Regions from separate parts of the Stenotrophomonas sp. YJH_SMC_57 genome, predicted to be linked through region 2. Evidence: riboswitches for the same ligand, from Rfam matches in the RefSeq annotation. Region 2 holds a riboswitch; the other holds the start of a gene.
The links. A riboswitch is a leader RNA that binds a small molecule or an ion and turns the genes downstream of it on or off. The one in region 2 is predicted to bind glycine.

Region 1: another riboswitch for glycine. It lies ahead of gcvP (aminomethyl-transferring glycine dehydrogenase); the one in region 2 lies ahead of AC5P7U_RS05150 (trimeric intracellular cation channel family protein).

What each region holds. Positions count from the first base shown of each region.
Region 1 is NZ_JCAFSZ010000001.1:177,517-192,655, forward strand. Features, by position in the region: gene AC5P7U_RS00795 (M2 family metallopeptidase) at 160-2,124, shown strand; gene AC5P7U_RS00800 (hypothetical protein) at 2,244-2,636, opposite strand; gene AC5P7U_RS00805 (siderophore-interacting protein) at 2,719-3,615, opposite strand; gene AC5P7U_RS00810 (multidrug effflux MFS transporter) at 3,757-4,983, opposite strand; glycine riboswitch at 5,283-5,385, shown strand; gene gcvP (aminomethyl-transferring glycine dehydrogenase) at 5,448-8,315, shown strand; gene AC5P7U_RS00820 (VOC family protein) at 8,408-8,818, opposite strand; gene AC5P7U_RS00825 (amino acid permease) at 8,922-10,289, opposite strand; gene AC5P7U_RS00830 (helix-turn-helix transcriptional regulator) at 10,372-11,094, opposite strand; gene AC5P7U_RS00835 (hypothetical protein) at 11,203-11,577, shown strand; gene AC5P7U_RS00840 (methyl-accepting chemotaxis protein) at 11,647-13,770, opposite strand; gene AC5P7U_RS00845 (L,D-transpeptidase family protein) at 14,006-14,965, shown strand; gene AC5P7U_RS00850 (M23 family metallopeptidase) at 14,970-15,139, shown strand, end outside.
Region 2 is NZ_JCAFSZ010000003.1:230,665-245,803, forward strand. Features, by position in the region: gene groL (chaperonin GroEL) at 77-1,726, shown strand; gene AC5P7U_RS05120 (hypothetical protein) at 1,839-2,105, opposite strand; gene AC5P7U_RS05125 (MarR family winged helix-turn-helix transcriptional regulator) at 2,261-2,761, shown strand; gene AC5P7U_RS05130 (DNA alkylation repair protein) at 2,758-3,495, shown strand; gene AC5P7U_RS05135 (hypothetical protein) at 3,609-3,866, shown strand; gene AC5P7U_RS05140 (3-deoxy-7-phosphoheptulonate synthase) at 4,162-5,235, shown strand; gene AC5P7U_RS05145 (hypothetical protein) at 5,596-6,459, shown strand; gene AC5P7U_RS05150 (trimeric intracellular cation channel family protein) at 6,491-7,108, opposite strand; glycine riboswitch at 7,193-7,296, opposite strand; glycine riboswitch at 7,310-7,399, opposite strand; gene AC5P7U_RS05155 (GIY-YIG nuclease family protein) at 7,440-7,715, shown strand; gene AC5P7U_RS05160 (nuclear transport factor 2 family protein) at 7,836-8,267, shown strand; gene AC5P7U_RS05165 (NAD(P)/FAD-dependent oxidoreductase) at 8,350-9,630, opposite strand; gene AC5P7U_RS05170 (NYN domain-containing protein) at 9,754-10,533, shown strand; gene AC5P7U_RS05175 (glutathione S-transferase family protein) at 10,646-11,266, shown strand; gene AC5P7U_RS05180 (primosomal protein N') at 11,362-13,539, opposite strand; gene AC5P7U_RS05185 (hypothetical protein) at 13,952-14,956, shown strand; gene AC5P7U_RS05190 (DUF3106 domain-containing protein) at 14,949-15,139, shown strand, end outside.

The sequences.
Region 1 (15,139 bases), on a different contig from region 2:
ACGGATAGCCCGCTTTTGATGTTGATGCTGATGTTGATGTTGCCGTTGCTTCTGCGGGTGCAGGGCGCAGCCCTGCCGAACCCTACCGACTTCCGCCACTTGCGGTGGCAGCGGCTGCCCACTAGCCTTCGGCCGTCGTTCACCACCCAAGGACCGCCCGTGAAACACCGCCATCTCCTGCTGGCCTCGGCGATCGCCGCCGCCACGCTGGCCCTGGTCGCCTGCAAGAAGGAACCGTCGCCCGGCACCGAGACCGCCAGCCCCAGCGCACCGGCCGGCGAAACCGCCGACCAGTTCGTGGCCCGCATCAATGCCGAATTCAAGGCCGCCTACCCGGAGATGACCTCGGCACAGTGGCTGTCCTCCACCTACATCAACAGCGATTCCGAACGCATCGCGGCCAAGGCCAACGAACGCTCGCTGACCCAGCTCAACAGCTGGATCGAGCAGGCCGCCAAGTTCGACGGCAAGCCGATGAGCGAGGACAGCAAGCGCGCGATCCACCTGCTGAAGCTGATGTCCTCGATGCCGGCGCCGCGTGACCCGGCCAAGCTGGCCGAGCTGACCCAGATCGCTACCCGCATGGAAGGCAGCTACGGGGCCGGCAAGTACTGCACCGATGCCAACGATCCGAACTCCTGCCGCCAGCTGGGCGAACTGGAGCAGGTGCTGGCGCGCAGCCGCGACTACGACAAGCAGCTCGATGCCTGGCAGGGCTGGCACAGCACCACCAAGAGCATGCGCGGCGATTACCAGAAGTTCGTCGGCCTGGTGAACGAAGGCGCCAAGGGCATGGGCTTCACCGATGCCGGGCAGATGTGGCGCAGCGGCTACGACATGCCGCCGGAGCAGATCGGCCCGGAAACCGACCGCCTGTGGGAACAGGTCAAGCCGATGTACGAGCAGCTGCACTGCTACGCACGCGGCAAGCTGGACAAGACCTATGGCAAGGACAAGGCGGAAGTGGGCAATGGCCTGATCGCCGCGCACCTGCTGGGCAACATGTGGCAGCAGGACTGGTCGAACCTGTGGGATCAGCTGGAACCGTACCCCGGTGCCGGCAGCCTGGACATCACCGCAGCGCTTGAAAAGCAGTACCAGAGCAACCTGAGCGCCGCGCTGGCCAAGGCCGGCAAGGATGCCAACGTGGCCGCGCAGTACAAGGCGCAGCGCGAGGCCGAACTGCGTACCGCCAGGCAGATGACCGAGCGCGCGCAGGACTTCTACGTGTCGCTGGGCATGCCCTCGCTGCCGCAGTCGTACTGGGAAAAGACCCAGTTCATCAAGCCCGATGACCGCGACGTGGTCTGCCACGCCAGCGCCTGGGACATGAACATGGAAGGCGATGTGCGCACCAAGATGTGCATCAAGCCGAACGAAGAGAACTTCACCACCATCTACCACGAGCTGGGCCACATCTATTACGACCTGGCCTACAACCCGCTGCCGCCGCTGTTCCAGGGCGGTGCCAACGATGGCTTCCATGAAGCGATCGGCGACACCATCGTGCTGGCGATGACCCCCAAGTACCTCAGCTCGATCGGCCTGGTCGATGCGCCGACCGAGAGTCGTGAGGCGGTCATCAACAACCAGATGCGCATGGCGCTGTCGGGCGTGTCGTTCCTGCCGTTCGGGCTGATGATCGACCGCTGGCGCTGGGGCGTGTTCGACGGTTCAATCACCGCCGACAACTACAACAAGGCGTGGTGGGACCTGAAGGCCAAGTACCAGGGCGTGGCCCCGGCCAGCCCCCGTGGCGAAGAGTTCTTCGACCCGGGCGCGAAGTACCACGTGCCGGGCAACACCCCGTACACCCGTTACTTCCTGGCGCGCATCCTGCAGTTCCAGTTCTACAAGGGCCTGTGCGATGCGGCCGGCTACAAGGGCCCGCTGCATGAGTGCACCTTCTACGGCAACAAGGAAGCCGGCCAGAAGTACTGGGCGATGCTGAGCAAGGGTGCCAGCCAGCCGTGGCAGGCCACGCTGAAGGAGCTGACCGGCAGCGACAAGCTCGATGCCGGCCCGATGATCGAGTACTTCAGCCCGGTCAACGAGTGGCTGAAGCAGCAGAACGAAGGCCAGATGTGCGGCTGGCAGGCCAACGCGGCCCCGGCGGCGAAATGAAAGAAGGGGCGGATCCGCAAGGATCCGCCCCTTTCTGGTAGTGCCGGCCGCTGGCCGGCAACTACGCGATGAAGACCCAACGGGCAGCCGGCCAGCGGCCGGCGCTACCGAAATGCCTGTCAGCTGTTCTTCTTCGCCGCCATCGCCGCGGCCAGCTCGGCCTTGAATTCCTCGAAGGTCTGGCCCTTCTCCTTCGCTTCGGCCTGCGCGGCATCGCGCAGCGCATCGGAGTACATCAGGCGCACCGGCGTGCCGTTGCGCTCGTGCAGTTCACCGGCCTGCATGATCAGCGCCAGCACCTGCGCAGCACTCTCGCTGTGGCCAGCGATGCGGCCGTCCATGCCCAGCACCCATTCGCCGTCGCGGCGCACGACCCCGGCCAGCAGGGTGCGCTGCGCGTCGCGCAGTTCGGCATGCGGCTCCACCGGCGAGGCCTGGGCTGCAACCTTGTTGGCGGCCTGCTTTTCCTGGCGACGGCGCTGGTCGCGGCGGGTCTTGGAGCTGGTGGACATGGTGCGGTACCGCGGCGAGGGGGGCGCAAGGATAGCGCACCCCGCCCGCCGGGCCACTTCACGCACGTTCGATCCTGCGCGATCAGTCCAGTACTTTGCCGTGCCGCCAGTAGCCCATGAAGGTGATCGAGCGGCGGTCCAGCCCGCAGTCGCGGACCAGATGCCGGCGGATCGCCATCACGGCCCCGGCCTCGCCCGCCACCCAGGCGTACAGCGGCCCGGCCACGCTGGCATCGGCCTGCTCCCAGAGGATCTGCGCATCGACGTCGATCTCCTCCAGCTCATCACCGGCGCCCACGCTCGAGGCCGCTGCCAGGCGTTGCTGCACCGCCTGCAGCAGGGGCTGCCCGTAGGCCGCCTGCCCGCGCGGCAGCCAGACCAGTTCGGCGCTGGCCGGCGCGGTCAGCGGCACCGCATCACCGGCCTGGGCGACTTCCAGCAGGGCCAGCGTGCGTGGCGGATCGGCCATGCCCGCCAGTTCCTCCAGGATGCCGGCCACGGCCGGCAACGCGGTCTCGTCGGCTACCAGCAGCACCTGGCCCACACCGGCCGGCGGCTTCCATTCCCAGCCTTCGCTGCTGTCGGCGCAGTCGGCATCCGGAGCGAGCAGCACCACACGGTCGCCCGGGCGTGCATGCATGGCCCAGCGCGAGGCGGGCCCGGTCACGCCGTGGATGACGAAATCGACGTCGACCTCGCCCTGCTCAGCGCGCAGCTGGCGGATGGTGTAGGTGCGCATCGGAGGGCGCTGGTCGTCAGGCAGGGCCCGGTAGCGCGGGTACCAGTCCTCGCCGCTGGGGACCTGCGGAAGGTCCTGGCCGGGCAAGGGGAAGAACACCTTGATGCGCTGGTCCGGGCCTTCGGTCTTCATCCGTGCCACGTCGGCACCGGTGAACACCATGCGGTCCAGCGAAGGGGAAAGCACGCGGCGCTCTTTCAGCGCCACCTCGAACAGGCGGTAGGTCTGCTGCGCAGCCATGGGGGAACCTCATGCAACGACATTGGATCGGCTGGCTGTCGTGCACCCCTGCACCGGCTGGCTGGAGTCCCCAGCCTAATCCGGTGGTGTTCGGTCGCAAGGGTTGCAGGCATCGCGCCCCGCCCTACCCCTGCGCGCTGCTCAATGGCCCGTGCAGGCTGCCTGCGCCACGCGTTCACGCTGGTGTTCCCAGTACCAGAACACGAATCCGACGGCGAAAAAGGCGGCCTGGCCCAGTGCCAGGTGCAACGGGCTGGCACTGAGCAGCGGCGATACCACGCCCGCCACCACGGTGCTGATCATCAGCTGCGCAAAGGCCTGCAGCGAAGACGCCAGACCACGCTGATGCGGGTACATGTCCAGCACCGCCAGCGCCAGGATCGGGAAGATCAGCGCCATGCCCATGCCACCCAGGAAAATCGGCAGCACCGCCCACGGCAGCACGAACTGCGGCGCCAGTGCCACGTAGCCGACGTTCAGCAGTACCGACAACGCGCAAAGCGCGAAACCGATGGCGACCTGGCGGGTGGGCGTGGTGTGCCCGGCCATGCGCCCCGACAGGAACGAGCCGGTGGTCATGCCGCCGATGGTAGGAATGAACAGCCAGGCGAATCCGCCCTCGCCCAGATGCAGATGCTGCATCACGAACACCGGCGCCGAGGAGATGTACAGGAAGATGCCGCCGAAGCCGATGCTGCCGGCCAGCGCCAGGCGCAGGAAGCGCGGGTTGAAGCCGATGCGCACGTAGTCGCGCATCAGCACCCGCGGCGACAGCGGCACCCGCGCCTCGACCGGATGCGTTTCCGGCAGGAAGCGTGCGGTGGCTGCCAGCAGCACCAGTGCGAACACCACCAGGAACCAGAAGATCAGTGGCCAGCCGGCGCCACTGAGCAGGATCCAGCCGCCGATGATCGGCGCGATCGCCGGGGCGATGCCGAACAGCATCGACACCTGGCTCATCAGCCGCTGCGCGTCATGCCCGTGGTAGAGGTCGCGGATCACCGCGCGGCCGACGATCATGCCGACACCCGCCGACAGGCCCTGCAGCGCGCGGAACGCCAGCAGCGTGGTCAGGTCGGTGGACAGCGCGCAGCCGACCGAGGCGCCGACAAACACCACCAGGCCGCCGAGGATCACCCGCTTGCGGCCCCAGGCATCGGACAGCGGGCCGTGCGCCAGGCTCATCAGGCCGTAGAACAGCAGGTACACGCTGATGGTCTGCTGCACCGCCACCTCGTCCACCGCCAGGCGCTGGGCCAGCTGCGGGAAGGCCGGGAAGATGGTGTCGATCGAGAACGGACCGAACATGGCCAGGCCGGCGAGCAGCAGGGCCATGCGGCGGGTGGAAGGAGCAACAGCGGCGGTCATGGGGAAGGCGTCCGGCAGGGCCATGCGCGGCACGCACGGCGGGCGCCGGTCCCCTGCAGCAGGGACGGCGCCAGATGAATTCGGGTATCCGCCCATCATAGGTGGGGATTGCGCCCGATGCCATGCAGCAGTGCACAAAACGTACGGACGGGCCATCGGCCATTCAGGCGCGGCCGCACCCGCCGGGGGCGGCCCACGGGCCCGCGACGGGCTATAATCGGCGGGCAACACGGTGGGAGAAGCGGAACACCGCTGCCGAAGGCGCAACGCCCGTAATCGCTCAGGCCCGATACCACCCGTAACACAACTCTGGAGAGACCGGTTCGATCCGGCGCCGAAGGGGCACGAAGCTGCGGCCAGCCGCACTTCCAAACTCTCAGGCAAAAGGACAGAGGGGCGCCCCGCAGACCGCCGACCGGCGGCTTGTGCCCGTGCGTGTGCCCTTTCCTGACGGATCCTTCGCCATGTCCCAGAACACCCCTTCCCTGCGTGAGCTCGAGCACCATTCCGCGTTCGTCGAGCGCCACATCGGCCCCAACGATGCCGAGATCGCGCAGATGCTCGACGTCGTCGGCCACGCGTCGCTGGATGCGATGACCGATGCCATCGTGCCGGCCAAGATCAAGTCGCCCGCACCGCTGGCACTGCCGGAATCGATGACCGAAGTGCAGGCACTGGCGAAGATCCGTGCGATCGCCGACAAGAACACCGTGCTGCGCAGCTTCATCGGCCAGGGCTACTACGGTACCCACACGCCGAACGTGATCCTGCGCAACATCCTGGAAAACCCGGCCTGGTACACCGCCTATACCCCGTACCAGGCGGAAATCTCGCAGGGCCGCATGGAAGCGCTGATCAACTTCCAGACCCTGTGCGCCGACCTGACCGGCATGGAAATCGCCAACGCCTCGCTGCTGGACGAAGCCACCGCCGCCGCCGAAGCGATGACCCTGGCCAAGCGTTCGGCCAAGTCGAAGTCGGACACCTTCTTCGTGCACGACGCCGTGCACCCGCAGACGCTGGAACTGCTGCGTACCCGCGCCGAGCCCATGGGCATCGTGCTGCGCGTGGGCACCCCGGCCGAAGCGCTGGAAGCGGAAGCCTTCGGCCTGCTGCTGCAGTACCCGGACACCTTCGGCCAGGTCGGCGACTACAAGGCGCTGGTCGATGCCGTGCACGCACGTGGCGGCCTGGTGGCCGTGGCCACCGACCTGCTGGCCCTGACCCTGCTGGCCGCCCCCGGCGAATGGGGCGCGGACATCGTGGTCGGCAACAGCCAGCGTTTCGGCGTGCCGTTCGGCTTCGGTGGCCCGCACGCCGCGTTCATGGCCTGCCGTGACGCCTACAAGCGTTCGATGCCGGGCCGCCTGATCGGCGTCTCGGTGGATGCGCAGGGCAACCCGGCCTATCGCCTGACCCTGCAGACCCGCGAGCAGCACATCCGCCGCGAGAAGGCCACCTCCAACATCTGCACCGCGCAGGTGCTGCTGGCGGTGATGGCGTCGATGTACGCCGTCTACCACGGCCCGGACGGCCTGACCCGCATCGCCCGCCGCACCCACCGCCTGGCCTCGATCCTGGCCGCGGCGCTGCGCACGGCCGGCGTGCAGGTCGGTGGCGACTTCTTCGACACCCTGCATGTCACCGGCGTGCACGCCGATGAGATCCACGCCAAGGCCCGCGCCGCCGGTTACAACCTGCGCGCGATCGACAGCGACTCGGTCGGCATCAGCCTGGACGAGACCGCCACCCGCGCCGACGTGGTCGCGCTGGCTGCCGTGTTCGGTGCGCAGGCCGACGTCGACGCACTCGATGCCAGCACCGCCGACGCGCTGCCGGCCGGCCTGCTGCGCCAGTCCGCGTTCCTGACCCACCCGGTGTTCAACACCCATCACAGCGAGCACGAACTGCTGCGCTACCTGCGCTCGCTGGCCGACAAGGACCTGGCGATGGATCGCACGATGATCCCGCTGGGCTCGTGCACGATGAAGCTCAACGCCACCGCCGAGATGATTCCGGTGACCTGGCCGGAGTTCTCGCAGATCCATCCGCTGGTGCCGGCCGACCAGGCGCTGGGCTACAAGGAACTGATCGACACGCTGGAAGCGATGCTGGTGGAGTGCACCGGTTACGACGCGGTCAGCCTGCAGCCGAACTCCGGCGCGCAGGGCGAGTACGCTGGCCTGCTGGCGATCCGCGCCTACCACCGCTCGCGCGGCGAAGGTCATCGCGATATCTGCCTGATTCCGGACTCGGCGCATGGCACCAACCCGGCGTCGGCGCAGATGTGCGGCATGAAGGTGGTGGTGACCAAGACCGACGCCAACGGCAACGTCGATGTCGAGGACATCCGCCTCAATGCCGAGAAGTACAGCGACCGCCTGGCCGCGATCATGATGACCTACCCGTCCACGCACGGCGTGTTCGAGGAAGAGGTGGTGGAGATCTGCGAGATCATCCACCAGCACGGCGGCCAGGTGTACACCGACGGTGCCAACATGAACGCCCTGGTCGGCGTGGCCAAGCCGGGCAAGTGGGGTTCGGACGTTTCGCACCTGAACCTGCACAAGACCTTCTGCATCCCGCACGGCGGTGGCGGCCCGGGCGTCGGCCCGTGCGCGGTCAAGGAGCACCTGGCCCCGTTCCTGCCGGGCAAGCTGGGTGACCACGGTCCGGTCGGCATGGTCAGTGCGGCCAGCTTCGGCAGCGCCTCGATCCTGCCGATCAGCTGGATGTACATCGCCATGATGGGCAGCGAAGGCCTGCGCAAGGCCACCCAGGTCGCGCAGCTCAACGCCAACTACATCGCCAAGCGCCTGGCCCCGCACTTCAAGACCCTGTACACCGGCCGCAATGGCCTGGTGGCGCACGAGTGCATCCTCGACGTGCGTCCGCTGGAAAAGACCAGCGGCATCGGTGCCGAGGACGTGGCCAAGCGCCTGATCGACTTCGGCTTCCACGCCCCGACCCTGAGCTTCCCGGTGGCCGGCACGCTGATGGTCGAACCGACCGAGAGCGAATCGCTGCACGAACTGGATCGCTTCATCAACGCGATGATCCAGATCCGCGAGGAAATCAGCGCGATCGAAGACGGCCGCCTGGACCGCGAGGACAACCCGCTGAAGAACGCACCGCACACGGCCACCGCGGTGACCGCCAGCGAGTGGACCCATGCCTACCCGCGCGAACTGGCCGCCTTCCCGCTGGCCAGCCTGAAGCAGGGCAAGTACTGGCCGCCGGTGGCGCGCGTGGACAACGTGTACGGCGACAAGAACGTGATGTGTGCCTGCATCCCGGTCGATGCCTACAAGGACGATGAAGTCGAGGCCTAAGCCTTCGATCCATCGGAAATGAAAACGGCCCGCGCATGCGGGCCGTTTTTTCAAGGGCGTGTGGACCAAGGTCCACACCCACAAAGATCCGATCACGGGTCCGGCATCTGCCCCAGGCTCAACTGCCAGGACACGCCGAAGCGGTCCTGGACCCAGCCATAGCGGTTGCTGAAATCGTAGTCACCCACCGGCATCAGCCAATGGCCGCCCTCGCCCAGCACGCGCGCCGCGCGCTCGAACTGCTCGGCGCCGGCACACTCGACGAACAGCGAAATCGAGGGCGAGAATGTGAAGTCGTGTACGTCCAGGCTGTCAAAACACAGGTAATGGGTGCCGCCGAGCAGGAAGATGGCCTGGCGGACCTGGCCAGGCACGCCGGCACCGGGCCCCTCCGGGTGGCGTTGCAGCGCCAGCAGCCGGAAATCGGCAAAGGCCTCGGCATACAGGGCCAGGGCGGCTTCGGCCTGGCCGGTGAACATCAGGAACGGACGGCTGCGCAGCATGCGGAACTCCTGTTCGACGGGCCGGTGACGGCCCACGCGATCAGCATCGCACGTCGGATGTGCAGCCCCCGTGGTAGTGCCGGCCGCTGGCCGGCAGCTTCCATCACGCCTCGCGCATCCGCCGCGCAATGGCGCTGCCAGCGGCGATGCTGGCGGTCAGTGCCACCATCGACAGGAACTGCAGGCGGGTGTGCGACTCACTCAGCAGCAGGCCGAAGATCAGCGCCAGGATCGCCAGCGCACAGCAGGTCAGCCATGGGAAACCGGCCATGCGGAACGGCAGGCGCGTGCCCAGGCGATCCGCGCGCCGACGCAGCACCAGCTGCGAGACCAGCGACAGCGTCCACACCAGCAGGCAGGTGGAACCGACGATGTTCAGCAGCACCGGCAGTACCCGGTCCGGGAACAGCAGTTCCATCACCGTGGCGGCAAAGCCGAACAGCACGCTGGCCAGCACGGCGATCACCGGCACCTGGCGCGGATCGGTCCAGCCGAGCACGGCCGGGGCTTCGCGGCGCTGCGCCAGCGAATACATCATGCGCGAGGCACCGTAGAGGTTGGCATTGAGCGCCGACAGCAGCGCGATCACCGCGATCAGGGTGATGGCGGTGCCCGCACCCGGAATACGGGCGATATCCAGCACCGCGGCGAACGGCGACTTCAGCGCCTCGCTGGTCCACGGCACCACGGCGATGATCACGCTCAGCGAGCCGATGTAGAACACCAGGATGCGCCAGGCCACGGTTCGGATCGCACGCGCGATGCTGCGCTCGGGGTCTTCGGTTTCAGCGGCGGCGACGGCCACGATCTCGGTGCCGCCGAAGGCGAACACCACCACCAGCAGCGCCGCACCGATACCGGCCAGGCCCTTCGGCGCAAAGCCGCCGTGGTCGGTGAAGTTGCTCAGGCCCGGTGAGGTCACCTGCGGCAGCCAGCCCATCAGCAGCGCCACACCAATGGCGATGAACGCCAGGATCGCCACCACCTTGAGGATCGCGAACCAGAACTCGAACTCGCCGAAGTTCTTCACCCCGAGCAGGTTGATTGCGGTGAAGAACAGCATGAACGCCAGCGCCGCCATCGGTACCGGTATCGCTGGCCACACCGTGGCCAGCAGGCCGGCCGCACCCACCGCCTCGGCGGCGATCACGATCACCAGCTGCACCCACCACAGCCAGCCGACGGTGGCGCCGGCCGTGGCGCCCATGGCGTCGGCGGCGTACACCGAGAACGCACCGCTGGTCGGTTTGGCCGCCGCCATCTCGCCCAGCGCGTTCATCACGATGATCACCAGCGCACCGGCCACCAGGTAGGACACCAGCACCGCCGGACCGGCCGCCTGCACACCCACGCCCGAGCCGAGGAACAATCCGGCGCCGATGGCGCTGCCCAGGCCCATCATGATCAGCTGGCGGGGCTTGAGCGAATGTCCGAGGCGGGACGGCGAAGCGGTCGGAATCGAATTGGGCATCGGCGGGGCTGGCGGCGGGCTACAGGGGCGACACCTTACCCTGTCCCATGCCCGCGGGGATAGGCACAGCGCAGCAGGCGGCTCAGGCCAGGGCGGGCTCGCCGACGTTCCCACCGATACGGGCCCGATAGGCACGCGGCGAGAAACCGGTTTCAGCCTTGAACTTGCGGGTGAACGCACTCTGGTCGCTGAAGCCGCAGGCCTGGCCGATGCAGGCGATGGTGTCGTCACCGTGCAGCAGGTGCATGGCCATCTGGATCCGCAGCCGGGTCAGCACCTGCTGCGGGGTCATCTGGAACACCTTGCGGAAGCTGCGCTCCAGCTTGGACAGCGAGAAGCCGGTGATATCCAGCAGGGTCTGCATGCGCACGTTCTCGGCGTAATGCGCATTGAGGTGGGCCAGGGCCAGCCGCAGCTGCTCGTACTGGGTGCCGAGGCTGTCCTTCTGGCCGAGGTCGCGGGAAATGCCGATCAGGCCCTCGATGGCCCCATCGACCAGCAGCGGGCGCTTGCAGGTCAGGCACCAGCCCGGTTCGCGGTTGGCGAACAGGTGCAGCTCCATCAGGTTCTCGATCACCTCGCCGGACAGCACGCGGGCGTCCTGGTCGACATAGTCCGCACTGAGCCCGGTCGGGTAGATCTCGGCCGCGGTGCGCCCGATCACATCCTTGCGCGCGCGCAGGCCCAGCCGCCGCAGCATGGTCTGGTTGACGTGGGTGTAACGCCCCTGGCGGTCCTTGATGAAGAACAGCACATCCGGGATGGCGTCGAACAGGGCTTCGATGTCGGCGGGTTCGACTCGCATGCGGCAAGCATAGCCGAGGCGGCCTTGCCGGTGCGATCACCCTTGCGGGACTTGTGCTTAACGCCGCCAGGGCCACCGTGGGGGCCAGCCCCCACCGGAGACCCTGCCATGCCACGCGGTGACAAATCCGCCTATACCGACAAGCAGAAGCGCCAGGCCGAGCACATCGAAGAGAGCGAGCGCCAGCGCGGTGCCAGCGAAGGCACGGCCGAGCGCATCGCCTGGGCCACGGTGAACAAGCAGGATGGGGGTGGCAAGCGCAGCGGCAGCGCGCGCAAGAGTGCCGGGAAGACTGCCAGCAAGGCCACAACGAAGAAGACCGCCGCAAAGAAGGCTCCCGCTCGCAAGGCAGCGGCAAAGAAGGCCAGCACCGCTGCTTCGCGCAGCGCGGCCGCGAAGAAGGCAGCCAAGACCCGTGCCGCGAAGAAGAGTGTGCGCAAAGCGGCGGCGAAGAAGGCGGCGCGCACCCGCGCCAGTGGCTGATCGCGAGCCATCCACCGGAACGCGGCCGCAGTGCCCTGCGGCCGCACAATTTCAACGGAAGTGACCTGCTCAGGCCGCGCGACGTGGCACGGCGGAAGCTGCTGCGCCTTCCACCTTGAACACCGACACCGACGTAGTCAGCGCATGCGCCTGTTCTTCCAGCGCGCGGCTGGCGGCGGTGGCTTCTTCCACCAGCGCAGCGTTCTGCTGGGTGACCTGATCCATCTGCACCACCACCTGGTTGACCTGCTCGATACCGGCGGCCTGCTCCTTGCTCGCCGCAGCGATGTCGCTCATCAGCTGCGTGGTGCGCGAACTGGCCTGGGCCACGCGTGCGATCGCAGCTTCGGATTCAACGGTCACTGCCAGGCCACTCTTCACCTTGGCGGCAGCATCTTCGATCAGTTCCTTGATCTCCTTGGCGGCGACACCGGCGCGCTGCGCGAGCGTGCGCACTTCGCTGGCGACCACGGCGAAGCCACGGCCCTGCTCGCCTGCGCGGGCGGCTTCGACTGCAGCGTTCAACGCGAGGATGTTGGTCTGGAACGCAATGCCATCGATCACCGTGGAGATTTCCGAGATGCGGGCCGACGACTGGTCGATCTCGCCCATCACCGACGCCATCTGTGCCATCGCCTGTTCGGTCTCGCGCACCGCAGCACCGGCGGCGTGTGCTTCGCTGTCGGCCTGGCGGGCCAGCTCGGCATTCTGGCGCACGGTCGAGGTCAGTTCCTCCATCGAGGCGGCAGCTTCTTCCAGATTGGCGGCCTGCTGCTCGGTGCGGCGCGACAGGTCGTTGTTGCCGGCGGCGAGTTCCTGCGCGGAGTTGTTGATGCTGTCGGCCGCCACCTGGATGCCACGCACGATGCCGGTCAGCTGTGCGGTGGTGGTGTTGGCATCGTCGCGCATGCGGGCGAACACGCCGTCGTAATCGCCGTCCATGCGTGCGGTCAGGTCGCCATGCGAGATCGCACGCAGCACGTCGGAGACATCGGCGATGCTGGCCTGCGAGCTGGCCATCATGCCGTTGAGGTGCTCAACCATCGCCTTGAACTGGTACTGGAATGCGGCGGCATCGCCGCGCATGCTGAAGTCACCGGCGCGCGCGGCGCGGGCCAGTTCATCGATCTGCGCGTTGATCGCCATCAGGCTCTGCTTCACGGCGGACAGGGTACGGGTCAGCGCGCCCTTCTCGCCCGGGTAGTCCGGCAGGTCGCGGCTGAGGTCGCCGATGGCGTAGCGCTGCATCACCTCGGCCATCAGCAGTTCCACCTGCACGTGCGATTCGACCAGGCTGTTGGTGGCCTGCACCATGCGCCCGAAATCACCCGGGAACGCGCTGGCATCCATGCGATAGCGGATCGCGCCCGCCTCATGCTGCTCGGCCATCTGCAGCTGCGCGCCGATCGCGGCCTGCACGCTCTGCCGCACGCTGGCCATCGCCAGGCCCAGCTGGGTCAATTCGTCACGACCGCCAAGCCGGAATTCCTGATCCAGCTCGCCCTTGGCCAAGCGCTCGGCCAGGTTCACTGCGCGCGCCAGCGGGCCGGTCAGGCTGCGGCCGATCATCACCGAGGCAGCGATGCCAACCAGCAATGCAACGCCGCCCAGCACCAGCAGCTGCAGCAGGCTGCGCTCACCCAGGCGGATCGCCTCGGCGGCTGCATCACGGCTTTCCTTCTCTTCGAAGTCCACGCCATCGGACAGCGCCTTGTTCCAGCCGTTGGCCGCTTCCTGCACCGGGCCCAGGGTCAGCGCCACCGCGCCGGGATAGTCACCCTGCTCCATCAGTTCGCTGGTCTGCTTGTTGAGCGGGCGGGCGATGGCGCGCTTGGCTGCGATGGTTTCAGCAATGGCCTTGCCGTCGGCATCGCTGGGCAGCGCCTGGTAGGCGGACCAGCTGGCCTCGTAGCGCTTGACCAGATCGGCAATGCGCTGCTCGTCGTGGCCACGGTCATCGCCCTGGCGGATCAGCATCTCGCGGCGCACCACCATCATCTGGTTGTTGGCATCGAGCATCTGCGACAGCAGGCGCACCTTGGCCACGCTGACATCGACCACCTGCTGCATTGCGCGCTTCTGCACGACGCTGGCGGTGGCACCCGTGGCCACCACGGCGGCGACCAGCAGCAGCAACAGGCCAAAGCCCAGCCCAAGACGCCAGGCGACCCTGACATTCCTCAAGTAGTTCATCGGTACATCCAAAACGGGGGGATGCGCCCGTATCGGCTGCGCTGCCGGCATTCTTTATCGGCAACACGCACGGGCGTCGGCAGCCGTTCACCTTGGTGAGGCCACGCACGGCGCTTCTGCGACAAAGGCCCGGGCCACGCCAGGGCTGCCCTGCTCATGCCGGCATCAGGTCGCTTTCACGGGGGCTGAGCAGCCTCTCCGGGCAGGGTAGAGCTGCCATCTGCCGGAGTCCTCCATGCCCGTATACCGCCCCGCCGTGCTCGCCCTGTCCTTGCTGGTGTCCCCCGCCTTCGCGCAGGTGCCGCCGCCGGCCCAGCTGCCGGAGCCCATTGCCGAGAAGGCCGGACCCGATACCGCGCCGCGCTCGCCGCTGCACGCCCAGGTGCTGCTGGATCGCGCGAATTTCTCGCCGGGCCAGATCGATGGGGAAGTGGGCAGCAACCAGCGCAGGGCGGTATCCGGCTTCCAGGCAGCGCGCGGGCTGACCGTGACGGGGGAACTGGACGACGCCACCTGGAAAGCGCTGCAGGCCGATACGGTTGGGCCGCTGGCCAGTTACACCCTGACCGCCGAGGATGTGGCCGGCCCGTTCCAGGCGATTCCCAAAGGGCCTGCCGCACAGGCCAAGTTGAAATCGCTGGGCTACGGCAGCGTGGCCGAAGCCCTCGGCGAGCGCTTCCACGCCTCGCCGGAACTGCTGAAGGTGCTCAACCCCGGCGTCGATCTGGCCAAGGCGGGCAGCCGCATCCAGGTCCCCAACATCGCCCCGGCCCCGCTGCCGAAGGCGGCCAAAGTGGTGGTCGACAAATCCGATTCCACGCTGCAGCTGCTGGATGCGCAAGGCAAGGTGATTGCGCAGGTACCGGTGTCCTCCGGCAGCCAGCATGACCCGCTGCCGATCGGTGAATGGAAGATCCTCGGCGTGTATCGCGATCCGCCCTTCCACTACAACCCGAAACTGTTCTGGGATGCGCGCAAGGGCGAGAAGAAGGCCACGCTGCCGCCGGGCCCGAACAATCCCGTGGGCCGGGTCTGGATCGATCTGTCCAAGCCGCACTATGGCCTGCACGGCACGCCCGAGCCCGGCCACGTCGGCAAGACCGAATCGCATGGCTGCGTGCGCATGACCAACTGGGATGCGCTGCGCGTAGCCGATGCCGTGGATACCTCGGTGGCAGTGGTGATGCAGGAGTGAGCCGATGCGTCTTTCGCAGCTGATTGTGCTGGGCGTGCTGCTGGGCCTGGGTGCAGGTTGGTGGTTGCGCCGGGATGTGACTCAACCGGTGGCCGTTGCCCAGCCTGCCCCGCAACCCACAGTGGCTGCAACGCCGGTGAAGGCGCCTGCAGCTCCGCAGGTGGATGCAGCGCC
Region 2 (15,139 bases):
GGCGCGACCTGCTTTCCTGTAAGACATCCCCTTTCGTCGCCGGGCCCGGCCCGGCGCAAACATCGAGGTAATCGCAATGGCTGCCAAGGATATTCGTTTCGGTGAAGACGCCCGTTCGCGCATGGTGCGCGGCGTCAACGTTCTCGCCAATGCCGTCAAGGCCACCCTGGGCCCGAAGGGCCGCAACGTCGTGCTGGAAAAGAGCTTCGGCGCTCCGACCATCACCAAGGACGGCGTCTCCGTCGCCAAGGAAATCGAACTGGCTGACAAGTTCGAGAACATGGGCGCGCAGATGGTGAAGGAAGTTGCTTCGCGCACCAACGACGACGCTGGCGACGGCACCACCACCGCCACCGTGCTGGCCCAGGCCCTGATCCGCGAAGGCGCCAAGGCTGTGGCCGCCGGCATGAACCCGATGGACCTCAAGCGCGGTATCGACAAGGCCGTCGTGGCCGCTGTTGCCGAGCTGAAGAACATCTCCAAGCCGACCGCCGACGACAAGGCGATCGCCCAGGTCGGTACCATCTCGGCCAACTCGGACGAGTCGATCGGCCAGATCATCGCTGACGCGATGAAGGAAGTCGGCAAGGAAGGCGTGATCACCGTTGAAGAAGGCTCGGGCCTGGACAACGAGCTGGACGTGGTCAAGGGCATGCAGTTCGACCGCGGCTACCTGTCCCCGTACTTCATCAACAACCAGCAGTCGCAGACCGCTGACCTGGATGACCCGTTCATCCTGCTGCACGACAAGAAGATCTCCAACGTCCGTGACCTGCTGCCGGTGCTGGAAGGCGTCGCCAAGGCCGGCAAGCCGCTGCTGATCGTTGCCGAAGAAGTCGAAGGCGAAGCGCTGGCGACCCTGGTGGTCAACACCATCCGTGGCATCGTCAAGGTCGTGGCCGTCAAGGCTCCGGGCTTCGGCGACCGTCGCAAGGCGATGCTGGAAGACATGGCCGTGCTGACCGGCGGCACCGTGATCTCCGAAGAAGTGGGCCTGTCGCTGGAAAAGGCCACCATCAAGGACCTCGGCCGCGCCAAGAAGGTGCAGGTTTCCAAGGAAAACACCACCATCATCGATGGCGTGGGTGACAAGGCTGCCGTCGACGCACGCGTCGGCCAGATCAAGACCCAGATCCAGGACACCTCCTCGGATTACGACCGCGAGAAGCTGCAGGAACGCGTTGCCAAGCTGGCCGGCGGCGTTGCCGTGATCAAGGTCGGTGCCTCGACCGAAATCGAAATGAAGGAAAAGAAGGATCGCGTCGACGACGCCCTGCACGCTACCCGTGCAGCCGTTGAAGAAGGCGTGGTCCCGGGCGGCGGCGTTGCCCTGGTCCGTGCGGTCACCTCGCTGGCTGGCCTGAAGGGTGCCAACGAAGACCAGAACCACGGCATCCAGATCGCCCTGCGTGCGATGGAAGCTCCGCTGCGCGAGATCGTCGCCAACGCCGGTGAAGAACCGTCGGTCATCATCAACAAGGTCAAGGAAGGCACCGGCAGCTTCGGCTACAACGCCGCCACCGGCGAGTTCGGCGACATGCTGCAGTTCGGCATCCTGGACCCGACCAAGGTGACCCGTTCGGCGCTGCAGAACGCTGCCTCGATCGCTGGCCTGATGATCACCACCGAAGCCATGGTTGCCGAAGCTCCGAAGAAGGACGAGCCGGCCATGGGTGGCGCCGGTGGCATGGGCGGCATGGGTGGCATGGGCGGCATGGACTTCTAAGTCCACGCGCTCCCGAAGCAATGAAGAACCCCGCCGCAAGGCGGGGTTTTTTTGTGGGCCGCATCGGGTGGACGCCGCCGCTGCGCCTGGCCTCCACCCACGCCCAGAGGCGTCAGCGGCACAGGGCGCGGCGATCCAGCCAGATCCTGGCGATGAAGAAGGTCGGCACGCCGCCGTACAGCAGGCCCTTTACCCACGGCAGGCCCGACTGGCCTGCGATCAATGCACCTGCGGCCATGCCGATCAGTCCGATGGCTGCCGCTTTGCGCTGGCGCTTCAACTGCTGCGCCTGCGCCTGCTGCTGCGCGGCGATCTCGGCGCGCCGGTCGTCCGGCTGCATGACGGCGCTGGCAATGGTTTCCGCTTGCGAAGGGGTCATGCTGGGATCCAGAAAGAGACTGATGTGGTTCTTATAGTGGGCCGACCGCCAAGATCACGTAAACGCTCTGGCATCGCAGGTGGCTTGGCAGGCGGCTTGACCCGATCCCATTCATTCGATTTATGATTAGGCGCCTAATCATCAGGGTTTGAAGCATGTTCGAAGCCAAGCATGATGCCTTGCTGGACGAAGCGCAGCGCCGCGGCCACAGCAACGTCGCGCAGCTGCGCCTGTGCTTCCAGCTGCTGTCGCTGTCCTCGGCGATCGACCACGACTGCGCCACCCGGTTGGCCCCGCATGGACTCAGCGAAGGGCGCTTCATCGTGCTGTTCCTGCTGCATGGGGCGGGTGGCACGCTGCCGCCGCATGCGCTGGCCGAGCGCGCGGGGGTCGCCCGCGCCACCATCAGCGGCCTGCTTGATGGCCTGCAGCGCGAAGGCCTGCTGCAGCGTCGCAGTGATGCCGAGGATGGCCGCCGCCTGCAGATCGTACTGACCGCAAAGGGCACGCGCCTGGCGGAAACCCTGTTCGAACGGCATACGCAGTGGATCGGTGGCCTGTTCGATGGCCTGGATGCGTCCGAGCAGCAGCAGCTTTCGCAGCTGCTGCACAAGGTCTGGCTGCACACCGACGCCGGGCGCGGGAGCAGGGCATGAGCGCGATGACCACGCAACGCCTGCACGCGCTCAACAGCGGCCGCGTTGCGACGACCCATCTGGCCGAGTGCCTGGCGGTGGACTTCGGTGAGTTGCTGCGGTGCGTGGCGCCGTCGCTTGAACCGGCAGCGCTGCAGCGCATGTGCGACGCTGCAGGCAAGGGCATCACCCAGCGCATGGCCCTGGCCGCGCAACTGCTGCGTGAGGCGGGGCAGGGCGCGCCTGCGCTCTGGCAGCATCACAACTCCGATACCGTGCGCGGCTGGGCCTGCTACCTGATCGGCAGTGATGCCCGTGCAACCTTGGCAGAGAAGCTGCAGCAGATGCGCACGCTGGCCGATGACCCGCACTTCGGCGTGCGCGAATGGGCGTGGCTGGCGTTGCGCGCGGACATCGTTGCTGCGCCGTTGCAGGCGCTTGAGCACCTGCGCCCTTGGACGCAGGAAGCATCGCCGTACCTGCGCCGGTTCGCCTGCGAAGCACTGCGCCCGCGCGGTGTCTGGGCCACGCATGTCGCGCTGTTCAAGCAGCATCCGCAACAGGCATTGCCGCTGCTGGAGGCACTCGCCGACGACCCCGAACGCTACGTGCAGGACTCGGTCGGCAATTGGCTCAACGATGCCGGCAAGACGCAGCCGCAATGGTTGCGTGACCTGTGCGTGCGCTGGCAGCACGAGCACCCCAATGCTGCCAACGCCTACATCCGCAAACGCGCATCGCGCTCGCTGCGGTAGCGCCGGCCACTGGCCGGCTACCCCGGACCATTCAAGCGGGCATGGCACATGCGCCTGTCACCCAGACACGGTAAACAGTGCATTGCCCATGTCCGTCCGCAGGGAAGTTGATCATGCAGAGCACGCTCCAGGTCACGCTGTTCGGTCCTCTGGGTGAAACCCCGGCGTTGCAGCTGCCGGAACACGAGGGGCCGTCGGTGGCCATTCCCGAAGCGGTGCTGCGGCGGCTGGTCTCCGATCTCTACACCGCGCGCTCGCTGCTCAACCCCGAGCAGCTGGATGAGGCCAGGCAGGAGCTGGGTCGGGTGCTGGAGCGCTGGGCCGACATCCATGAAGGCCTGCTGCTGGATGTGGAAGTGCATGGCAGATGAGCGACTTCGTGTGGTTGCCGCCGCACGGGCCGGGCCGGCGCGCACCTCGCTGAACCGCGTCCCCAGTTGCGGATGAAACATTTTGCACTGCGCAAAAGCTGTGCTATCAATACACCCCATGAACGCAGCCGCCACCCGCTTTTACTGGTATTACTTTCCGAAGCCTCTGGCGGAGGAAGGACTGCGCTCACCCTGAAGAAAGCTTCAGACGCATTCCCGAAAGCCGCCAGCGAACCTGGCGGCTTTTTTCATGCCGCCACGCTGGGGACCCCCAACGTTCCGGAGAACCCCCGCAATGCCCCCGCACACCGACGACCTGCGTATCCGCACCATCGAACCGCTGACACCGCCTGCCCAGCTGCTGGCGATGCTGCCGTGTGACGATGAAGCCTCCGACACCGTCAGCGCCTCGCGCGCGGCCCTGCACCAGATCCTGCATGGCCGCGACGATCGCCTGGCCGTGGTGGTCGGCCCGTGCTCGATCCACGATCCGCACGCTGCCATCGAGTACGCCCAGCGCCTGAAGCCACTGCGCGATGCGCTGGCCGGCGAACTGGAAATCGTCATGCGCGTGTACTTCGAGAAGCCGCGTACCACGGTGGGCTGGAAGGGTCTGATCAACGACCCGGACCTGGACGGCAGCTTCAGGATCGACAAGGGCCTGCGCATCGCCCGCGGCCTGCTGCGCGACATCAACAAGCTTGGCCTGCCGGCCGGTGTCGAATTCCTCGATGTGATCTCGCCGCAGTACATCGCCGACCTGGTGGCCTGGGGCGCGATCGGTGCACGCACCACCGAAAGCCAGGTGCATCGTGAGCTGGCGTCCGGGCTGTCGTGTCCGGTCGGCTTCAAGAACGGCACCGATGGCAACGTCAAGATCGCTGCTGACGCGGTGGGGGCTGCCTCCAATCCGCATCATTTCCTGTCGGTCACCAAGCAGGGCGGCACCGCCATCGTGTCGACCACCGGCAATCCGGATTGCCATGTGATCCTGCGCGGCGGCACGCAGCCGAACTACGACGCAGGCAGCGTCGCCGAGGCCTGCCAGGCGCTGGCCAAGGCCAAACTGCCGACCCGCCTGATGATCGACGCCAGCCACGCCAACAGCCTGAAGAACCCGGACAACCAGCCGAAGGTGATCGACGACATCGCCGTTCAGCTGGAAGACGGCGAACAGCGCATCGTTGGCGTGATGATCGAGAGCCATCTGGTCGGTGGCCGCCAGGAACTGGTGGAAGGCCAGCCGCTGGTCTACGGGCAGAGCATCACCGATGGCTGCCTCGACTGGGATACCACCGTGACGGTGCTGGAGCGACTGGCTGCGGCCGTGCGCGCCCGTCGTGAAGTGAAGGTGTCCGAAGCCGCCTGATGGAAGCCGCTTGAGTGCGGCACGTGTGTGGATGGTGGCCAGCGCCTGCGGGGGTGCGGCCGCGATCAGGGCCGGTCGGAGTTGGAGGCCGGCCCATCTGCACCGGCGATGCGCCTGGCGCTGCGCATGAGCGACAGCGCCAGGTACATCGCCGGGGTGGCAGGATCCACCGCCTGCGTGGATGCCGCCCTTTGTAGCGTCGAGCCATGCTCGACCATCGCGCGAAGCGCGGGCGATGCAGTAGATCCACGCCATGCATGGATATCGACAAGCCATGCGACAGGATTTCGGAAAAGTTGTATGGAGTCTCTCTGCGGGTTGGGCCGAAGATCAAGGTCCCACCCGCACTGGACGCCATCAATGCATGTCTTCCCTGACGACAGTCCGCAGAGCGTGAAGTCCCGCTCGATCTCCCGTGAGGCGGCCGTGGCGCTTGTACGCTCGAGGGGAGGTGGGATTGCCGAGAGGATGGTGTCGGTCATCGAGGACTGGTTTGAGCCCTCTTCTGCTTCGAAGACGGCTGACCTGCTTGCGGAGCTTGATGAAAGAATCGAAAGCTATCGCCACCAGGGAGATCAGACGCTTCTGCGTACTACCCTCAAAGCACGGGCGATGATCGCGGCATCTGCCGACAGAGAGCCGGATGAGCGCGAATCCGTGTTCAAGGTGGTTCCCGCCGCCTCCCTCGTCGGCAATTGGAAGTCGGACTGCAGAACGCACTGCGTGATCGTCGATGGCGATCTGTGCGTGGAGGGAGTGCTGGCGCTCAACGATGTGAATGAGGCACTTTGTATGATCATTCTTGGAAACCTCAAGACCCGGAATCTTGAGTGTGGTGGCTGGCTGTTTGTACGGGACGATCTCGACTGTGAGCATCTCCACGCTTGCTCGCTCAACGATGGAATACTGGCCGTCGGCGGAAACGTCAGCGTGCGGACCTTTCTCGAGGCAGGCACCTATACGCATGTGGAGGGCGATCTCCGGGCGCTGTTCCTTTCCACCGTTCGGAACGAGATCGTTGTTGAAGGCCAGATCCACTCCCCGGAATTCAATAGAAGATCAGAGCCTGACTACCTGTCTGGATGGGTTGATCCCGGGTTGCTTGAAGAGATCGAAGTCGATTGCAGCAACGGTGGGATCCCATGGAATGTCTATCCGTCAGAGGCCTACCGGCGGCGCATCCTGGCAGGGGAGAGCCCGATGAGTGTCAACCTGCAGGGTTGAACCACGAGGCCCCACGCCTGGTACACAGCATTCAATGCACCTCGTCGTGGTACACGAACTTCGGCATTTCCCAGCGGTAGTGGATCGCCAGCAGGCGCAGCGCGAAGCCGCCGCCGAGGCAGCACAGGATCGCGGTCGCGTCGGCCACGCCCCAGTGCAGCAGCAACAGGTACACCGCGCCGGTCAGCAGCGAAATGATCGCGTACAGCTCCTTCTGGAAAATCAGCGGCACCTCGTTGCAGAGGATGTCGCGCAGCACGCCGCCGAACGCGCCGGTCAGCATGCCGGCGATCAGCACGATGGGCGTGGCGTGGCCGGCCTCGCGCGCGATCGAGCAGCCGATCAGGGTGAAGGCGATCAGGCCCAGCCCGTCGAGCACCAGGAAGGTGCGGCGGAAGTGGTGCATCCAGCGCGCCACCCAGGTGGCGATCAGCGCCGCGCACACGGTGAAGGCGAGATACTCGGGATGCTTCACCCAGCCCAGCGGATAGTGGCCGAGCAGGATGTCGCGCAGCGAGCCGCCGCCGAGGGCGGTGACGCAGGCGATCATGACCACGCCGAACAGGTCCATGCGGCGGCGGCCGGCGGACAGCGCGCCGGTCATGGCTTCGGCGGAAATGGCGATCAGGTAGATGATGGACAACAGCATGGGGCAGGCTCCGGGCGCGGTGGGGCCGGCCATGCGCGACTACCGCCACTGCCTGCGCAATGACGGGATGACGATGACCGGTGCCGCTCCCGCTGTCCTTTTGCCTGAGAGTTCAGCGGCGTTGGCCGCGTGCCCCTTCGGCGGATCGTCCCGGGCGTGCCCGGTGACCTCTCTCCAGCTCGGCGAGTCGAATGCATGGTTGGTGGGATTCCAGCCCACCGGCCTGAGCGATCATGGGAGCCTGCGCCTTCGGCGGGCGCCAGCGCGGCGCCTCTCTCCTGCATTCGGGCGCCAGTATATCCGCTGCAGTGCAGCACGGCATAATCCGGCCATGGCCCCGTCCCTCCGCCCGTGGTTCCTGTACCTGCTCGAATGCCGCGATGGCAGCTATTACGCCGGGATCAGCACCGACGTGGAGGCACGCTTCGCTGCCCACCAGGCCGGCAAGGGCGCGCGCTACACCCGGGCCCGCCCGCCGCTGCGCGTGCTGGCCGTGCGCGAGTACCCCGACCGGGCCGCCGCCTCGCGCGCCGAATGGCAGCTCAAGCAGCAGCCGCGCGAACGCAAGCTGGCCTGGCTGCTGGCACCCGCCGGAACGCTGCTGTAGATCCACGCCCACGCTCGGTTCCGGCCTGCCGGCATCGCCGGACCAATAGATCCACGCCATGCGTGGATGGGCTACCCGGCCCATGCGATGATCGCCCCGCGCCCAGAGCTGGAGACCCGGATGTCCACGATTGCCCTGCTGTTCGCTCTTTCCGCATCATCAAGTCCCGCCGCCGACCCGGCCACGATCGCGGCCATCGAAGCCACCTGCCACGACTACGTCGACGGCCAGCTGGAAGCCGATCCGCAGCGCGTCGCCCGTTCCCTGCATCCGGACCTGGCCAAGCGTGCCGTGCTCGGCGATACACCCGACGAACGCCTGGGCCTGCGCCGCATGTCGAAGGAAGAGCTGGTCTCGCTGACGAAGCAGGGCGCGCTGAAGACCCCGAAGGATCAATGGGACCGCCGCTGCACGGTGCTGGACGTAACCGGCAATGCAGCCTCGGTACGACTGGAAACCCCGTGGTTCGTCGACTACTTCCACATGGGGCGCTTCGACCAGCGCTGGGTCATCGTCAATGCGTTGTGGTACCCGAAGCCGAAGGCGCAGTAGAGCCGAGCCTACGCTCGGCTTCTACACTCCGCGCGAAGTGCAGCCGAGCATGGCTCGGCTCCACAGGAACATGCACGCGGCCCTACCGCCTTGGCCGTCGGTCTTCCTGGTCATCACCGAAGATGATGCGTGCGCTGCGCTGGTAGCTCCAGTACGCCACCGCCCAGTTCAGCAGCACCACGATGCGGTTGCGGAAGCCGATCAGGAAGAACACGTGCGCGGCCAGCCAGAACCACCAGGCCAGGATGCCCGACAGCTGCAGCCGGCCCAGGTGCACGATCGCGGCCATGCGGCCGATGGTGGCCAGGTTGCCGTAGTCGGCGTACTTGAACGGACCGGGTTCGGCCTTGCCATGCAGGCGCGCGCGGATCACCTCGGCCACGTACTTGCCCATCTGCTTGGCGGCAGGGGCCACGCCGGGCACCGGCTTGCCATTGGCCTGGTTCAGTGCGGCCAGGTCACCGGCCACGAACAGTTCCGGATGATCGGGCAGCGTCAGGTCCGGTTGCACCTGCACGCGTCCGGCGCGGTCCAGCGGCACGTCCAGCGTGCGCGCCAGCGGCGAGGCGGCCACACCGGCAGCCCACACCACGGTGCGGGCCGGCACGAACTGCTCGCCCAGCTTGAAGCCCTGGCTGTCGATGTCGCTCACCGGGGTGCCGGTCAATACTTCCACGCCCAGCTTTTCCAGCTGCCGGCGCGCCTTCAGCGAAAGCACTTCAGGGAACGAGGACAGCACGCGCGGGCCGGCCTCGACCAACCGCACCTTGGCGCTGGCCGGGTCGATGTGGCGGAATTCGTTGCGCAGCGTATGCCGCGCGATCTCGGCCAGCGTGCCGGCCAGTTCGACACCGGTGGGGCCGCCACCGACGATGGCGAAACTCAGCCACGCGGCCTTTTTCGCCGGGTCCGGTTCGGCCTCGGCGCGCTCGAACGCCAGCAGCAGTTTGCGGCGCAGTGCGATGGCATCGTCCAGGGTTTTCAGGCCGGGCGCATCATCGGCCCATTGGTCGTTGCCGAAGTAGGCGTGGGTGGCGCCGGTGGCCAGCAGCAGGCTGTCGTAGTCCAGCGTGCTGCCATCGGCCATGCGGATCTGCCGGGCCTGCTTGTCGATGGCCACTACTTCGCCGAGGCGGACTTCCACATTGCGCTGGTGGCCGAGGATATGGCGCAGCGGTGCCGCGATGTCCGGCGCGGACAGGCCGGCGGTGGCCACCTGGTACAGCAGCGGCTGGAACAGGTGATGGTTGCGGCGGTCGACCAGGGTGATGCGTATGCGCTCGCGGGCCAGGGCACGTGTGGCCCAGAGACCGGCAAAACCACCGCCGACAACGACCAGGTGGGGGACGCGCTCACGACTCATCGACTCACTCCAGTGGGGGCATTGGGGGAAGCGCCTGGCATCTTCGCACGGCGGCCGCCTGTCACGTCAGCGCCCGCGTGGATCGGCGATACTCGGGTTCAGGCAACGTCCCGTGAGGAGCCCATGAGCGAACCGGAAAAGCGCATCGCCCTGTTGATCGACGCCGACAACGCGCCGGCCTCGAAGATCGACGAGGTGCTGGCCGAAGTGGCCCGCTACGGCGTGGCCAACGTGCGCCGCGCCTATGGCAACTGGAAGAGCCCGCGGCTGAAGGGCTGGGAAGCGGTGCTGCACGAGTATGCGATCCGCCCAATCCAGCAGTTCGCCTACAGCAAGGGCAAGAATGCCTCGGACATGGCGATGGTGATCGATGCCATGGACCTGCTGTACGCGCGCAACCTCGATGGATTCGCCATCGTCTCCAGCGATGCCGATTTCACCCCGATGGTGATGCGGCTGCTGACCGATGGCGTGAAGGTGTACGGCTTCGGCGAGAAGAAGACACCCGAACCGTTCGTCAACGCGTGCTCGAAATTCACTTATCTGGAGGCGCTGGGCCAGACCCACGCCAGTGTGCCGGATGCCGAACAGGCCTCCAGCGAACAGGCCTCCAACGAACCGGTCACCAACGACGATGCACGGCCGCGCAAGAGCGGTGCGGAAATGCGCAGTGACACCCGGCTGGTGAAGATGCTGCGTCGTGCGGTGTCGGCGGCCGAGGGTGAGGATGGCTGGTCGCACCTGGGCCCGGTCGGCAGCCAGATCGGCAACCAGGCGTCGTTCGATCCGCGCAACTATGGCTACGGCAAGCTGAGCGATCTGTTGGCGGCGATCGGCCTGTTCGAACTGAAGAAGGACGGCAAATCCTCCTACGTACGCGCGCTGCCCAAAAAGAACAGGTAGTGCCGGCCGCTGGCCGGCAGCGTCCAGATGCCAGATCCCGCATCCGGCACGCACACACCCACACCGATCAGGCGTATCGTTGCCGCTCGCATTGCCAGCAGGGAATACCCGCATGTTGAAGATCTGGGGCCGTCGCAATTCCAGCAACGTCCGCAAGGTGCTGTGGTGTGCCGAGGAGATCGGCCTGCCGTACGAGTCCATCGAAGTCGGTGGCAGCCACGGTGGCACGCAGACGCCGGAGTACCTGGCGATGAATCCCAACAGCCTGGTGCCGGTGATCGAAGATCACGGCCTGCCGCTGTGGGAATCCAACGCGATCGTGCGCTACCTGAGCGCGCGCTACGCGCTGGGCACGCTGTACGCCGAAGACCCGATGCAGCGCGCCCAGGCCGAGAAGTGGATGGACTGGAGCACCTCGCGGATGGCGCCGATCTACAGTGACCTGATCTGGGGCATCATGCGCACCGCGCCGGCCGATCGTGACGAAGCGCGGATCAATGCCGCCATCGTGCGTGCCGGTGACTACCTGGCGATGGCCGATGCCACCCTGGCCCGGCAGCCGTGGCTGTCCGGTGATACGTTCGCGATGGGCGACATCCCGCTGGGCTCGCTGATCTATGCCTGGTACGAACTGCCGATCCAGCGCCCGGAACTGCCGCACCTGGCGGCCTGGTATGCGCGCCTGCGCGAACGGCCGGCCTACCAGCGCGGCGTGATGTCACCGCTGACGTAAGCGGTGGCGTTGGGCGTAGCGTCGAGCTTGCTCGACTGCGTCTGGCGCACGGCAGTCGAGCAAGCTCGACGCTACGCAGTACCGGTTGCCAGACCTCAATACAGATCGGTCGGATCCACATCCAGCGACCAGCGCACCTTGCGCGCTTCCGGCAGCGCATACAGCTGCGGCACCAGCTGTGCCAGCACGCCGTGCAGTGGCGGCCGCTGCAGTGCCGACAGCAGCAGCTGCGTGCGCTGGTAACCGGCACGGCGCGGCATCGGTGCCGGCATCGGCCCGTAGGCCTCCACCACGTTCTGCTCGCCCAGCAGCTGCCGCGCCGCCAGCAGGAAGGCGTTGGCGTGCTCGACCTGCTGCGCTTCCGCGCGCATCAACGCCAGGTGCGCGAAGGGCGGGAAACCGGCGGCCTGGCGCTGGTTCAACTCGGCCTGCGCGAACGGGTGGTAACCACCGTTCACCAGGGTCTCCAGCAGCGGATGCCCGGGATGATGGGTCTGCAGCCAGACTTCGCCCGGGTCGCGTGCACGGCCGGCACGGCCGGCCACCTGGATCAACTGCTGCGCCAGTTTCTCACTGGCACGGAAGTCGGCCGAGAACAGGCCCTCATCGATGCCCACCACCACCACCAGGGTCAGCTTGGGCAGGTCGTGGCCCTTGGCCAGGATCTGCGTGCCGACCAGGATGCCGGGCCGGTCGCCCAGCTTCGCCAGCTGCTGCTCCAATGCATCGCGGCGCGAGGTCGTGCCACGGTCGATGCGCACCACCGGGAAATCGCCGAAGGCCGCAGTGAGATGTTCTTCCAGGCGTTCGGTGCCGATACCCTGCGGTTGCAGCGCCAGGCTGCCGCAGGCCGGGCATGCCAACGGTGCCGGCTGCCGTGCACCGCAGTGATGGCACTGCAGGCGCCGGCCACCGCCATGCACGGTCATCGGTGCATCGCAGCGGTTGCACGGTGCGGTCCAGCCACAGTCGTGGCACAGCAGCACCGGCGCATAGCCGCGGCGGTTCTTGAACACCAGCACCTGCTGGCCACGCTGCAGGTGCTCGCCGATGCCCGCCAGCACATCGGCCGAGAGACCGTCATGCAGCGGCCGCTTGCGCACATCCAGAATGCGTACGCGAGGTGGCCGTGCATCGCCGGCGCGCTGTTTCAGGCGCAGGTGGGTGTAGCGCCCGGCATAGGCGTTGTGCAGCGTTTCCAGCGAGGGCGTGGCGCTGCCCAGCAACACCGGAATGCCCAGTGCCTTGGCCCGCACCAGGGCGAAATCGCGCGCGTGGTAGCGGATGCCGTCCTGCTGCTTGTAGCTGCCGTCGTGTTCCTCGTCGACGATCAGCAGGCCGGCCTGCGGCAGTGGCGTGAACACCGCCGAACGCGTGCCGACGATGACCCGTGCCTCGCCGCGCGCAGCGGCGGCCCAGACGCGCGCGCGCTCGTTGTCGTTCAAACCCGAATGCAGTGCGTGCACGGCGATGCCGAGGCGGCCGCGAAACCGCGCCAGGGTCTGCGGGGTCAGGCCGATTTCCGGCACCAGCACCAGCGCCTGCCGGCCCTGGGCCAGGCACTGGATGATCGCCTGCAGATAGACCTCGGTCTTGCCGCTGCCGGTCACGCCATCCAGCAGGAACGGCTGGAAGCCTTCGGCGGCGTTGATCGCGGCCACGGCCTCGGCCTGGTCCGGATTGAGCGTGGGGCCGGGCAGCGGCTGCGCGTGCTGCGGCGCCACGCTCAGCGCAACGCGCTCGGCCAGCTCGCGCTTGGCCAGGCTGCGCGCGGCAGTGCGCCAGTCCTGCATGCGCTCGCCCAGCACGTCCTCATCCACCACGGCCTCGGCCAGCAGCTCAGCCAACTGGCGCGGGCGGCTGCCGGCGCGCAGCTTTTCACGCTGGGCGCGACCTTCGTGGGTCAGCTGCCAACCCCAGTGATGGGTCTCGGGCAGGGCCTCGCCATGGCGCAGCGGGCCGGGCAGGGCAGTGCTGAGGACCTCGCCCAGCGGTGCGTGGGTGTAGCGCGCCAGCCATTGCAGGCTCTGCCACAGCTCGCCCTGCAGCAGCGCTTGCGGGTCACACCAGGCCAGCGCCTGGCGCAGTCCCTGGCCGTCGTCGGCCTGGCCGTGGCCAACCACCACGCCGACCAGCTCGCGGTTGCCGAACGGCACCTTCACGCGGCAGCCGACCACCACCGCAGGGGCGTCGCCCTCCGGCGACAGGTAGTCGAACAGGCGCGGCAGCGGGACGGGCAGGGCGACCTGCAGGGTCGGAATCGGTGAAAGCATCGGGCCAGTGTAACGGGCCATGCGCGCACGAATGGCACGGCCGGGGGCGCCGGAGCGACGGCGGTTGAATCATAAATGTCACCTAAATATCGGTGTCCATTGGAGATTCAGTCTTATCCACATGTTCTGTGGATAACGTTGTGCGTTACCGGTCGACGGGCGCGCAGGAGGCCGATGGCGACGGCCTCACGCTTGGGTTGGTCAAAAAATCGCCACATGAGAAAATCAATATAAATCAATAAGTTGAGTGTGAAACATTGCTGAAACAGAGTGGATTCAGCTGGATGCCCCAGTTTTGCCCGAGGGGGGCGTGGTGCTGTGCACAACCTGCAGCACGAAGTGCAAGCGGGCGCAAGTCCTACGGGCGTCGATGGCCTGCCGCTATCATGCCGGCAGACCTTTGGAGTGACCGATGACGGCTGTGCCCGCCCCTGTTTCCTCGACCGCGGCCGGCGCGCTGTCGGCGTTCCTGCGTGGTGTTGAACGCCGTGCCCTGGTGGTGGCTGAACTGCAGTGCGGTGATGCCGCCCGCGCCGAGCAGACCCTGGTGGCGGTGATGCGCGCCTTTGCCGCGGTGGCCAGCGACCTGCCGATGGCGCAGTGGCCGACCCGCTTCTGGACCCTGCTGGGCCAGCGCCAGGCACTGCGTGAACCGATGGGCGGCCAGTGGGCGCCGCCGCTGGCCGCGCTGGGCGGCATGGACCCGCTGCCGCGCCTGGCATTGTTGCTGCGGGTAGGCGGCAGCCTGGACGAAGGCATCGCCATGCGCGTGCTCGACCAGGACGAAGCGGGCTACCAGCACCTGCTGGCCGATGCCTGCCCGCGCGATGCACACGGCCAGCCCGATGCGTCGGCCTGGCGCCAACTGGCCGAACAGGTGCAGCTGCGCATCCGCGACCTGCCGGCCAAGCGCCTGCAGCAGCTGCAGCAGCCGGCCGCACCAGCCGCCCACAATGAACCCGCAACTTCCAGCTGGCGCGCACCGCCGCAGGAAGGGCGTACCGCCGCCAACGGCAAGCGCCGCCGCCCGACTGCCAAGCCGCGCTGGCGCGGTCCGCTGATCCTGCTGCTGACCGTAGCCGTGCTGCTGGCAGCGGCGCTGGGCTGGCGCTACCTGCAGGGCCATTCGTTCGGTGCCGCGGCACCGTTGCCGGAAGGCGTGGTCGGCGAGGCGGGCCCGGTCACGGTGGAGGCGTTGCCGCCGAGCACGGTCAATGCCGCGCCGGATACGACGCCGTCCCAGGCCGCAGACGACGCCACGATGCTGGCCGACCGCGACTACCCGCTGCTGGCCGATGCCGATCTGTATGCGTGGACCGCCGCAGGCGGTCCGTTGCCGGTGGACGAATCGCAATCCAGGCCGAGCCGGCCCGAGCCGGCCAGTGCCACGCTGGAAACCACCGCTGCCGATGAATAAGACCCTGTTCGCCAGCGCGCTGCTGGCCCTGCCGCTGTCGCTGTCCGCCGCACCGCAGACCTTGAATGTGCCCCTGCCTGCGCCGGCGCCCGGCGTTGAGGCGACAGCACCGGCCCCGGCCGCTGCGCCGTCGGCCTTCGCGCAGCTGGATGCAGCGCAGCAGCGCCAGCGACGTGCCGACTA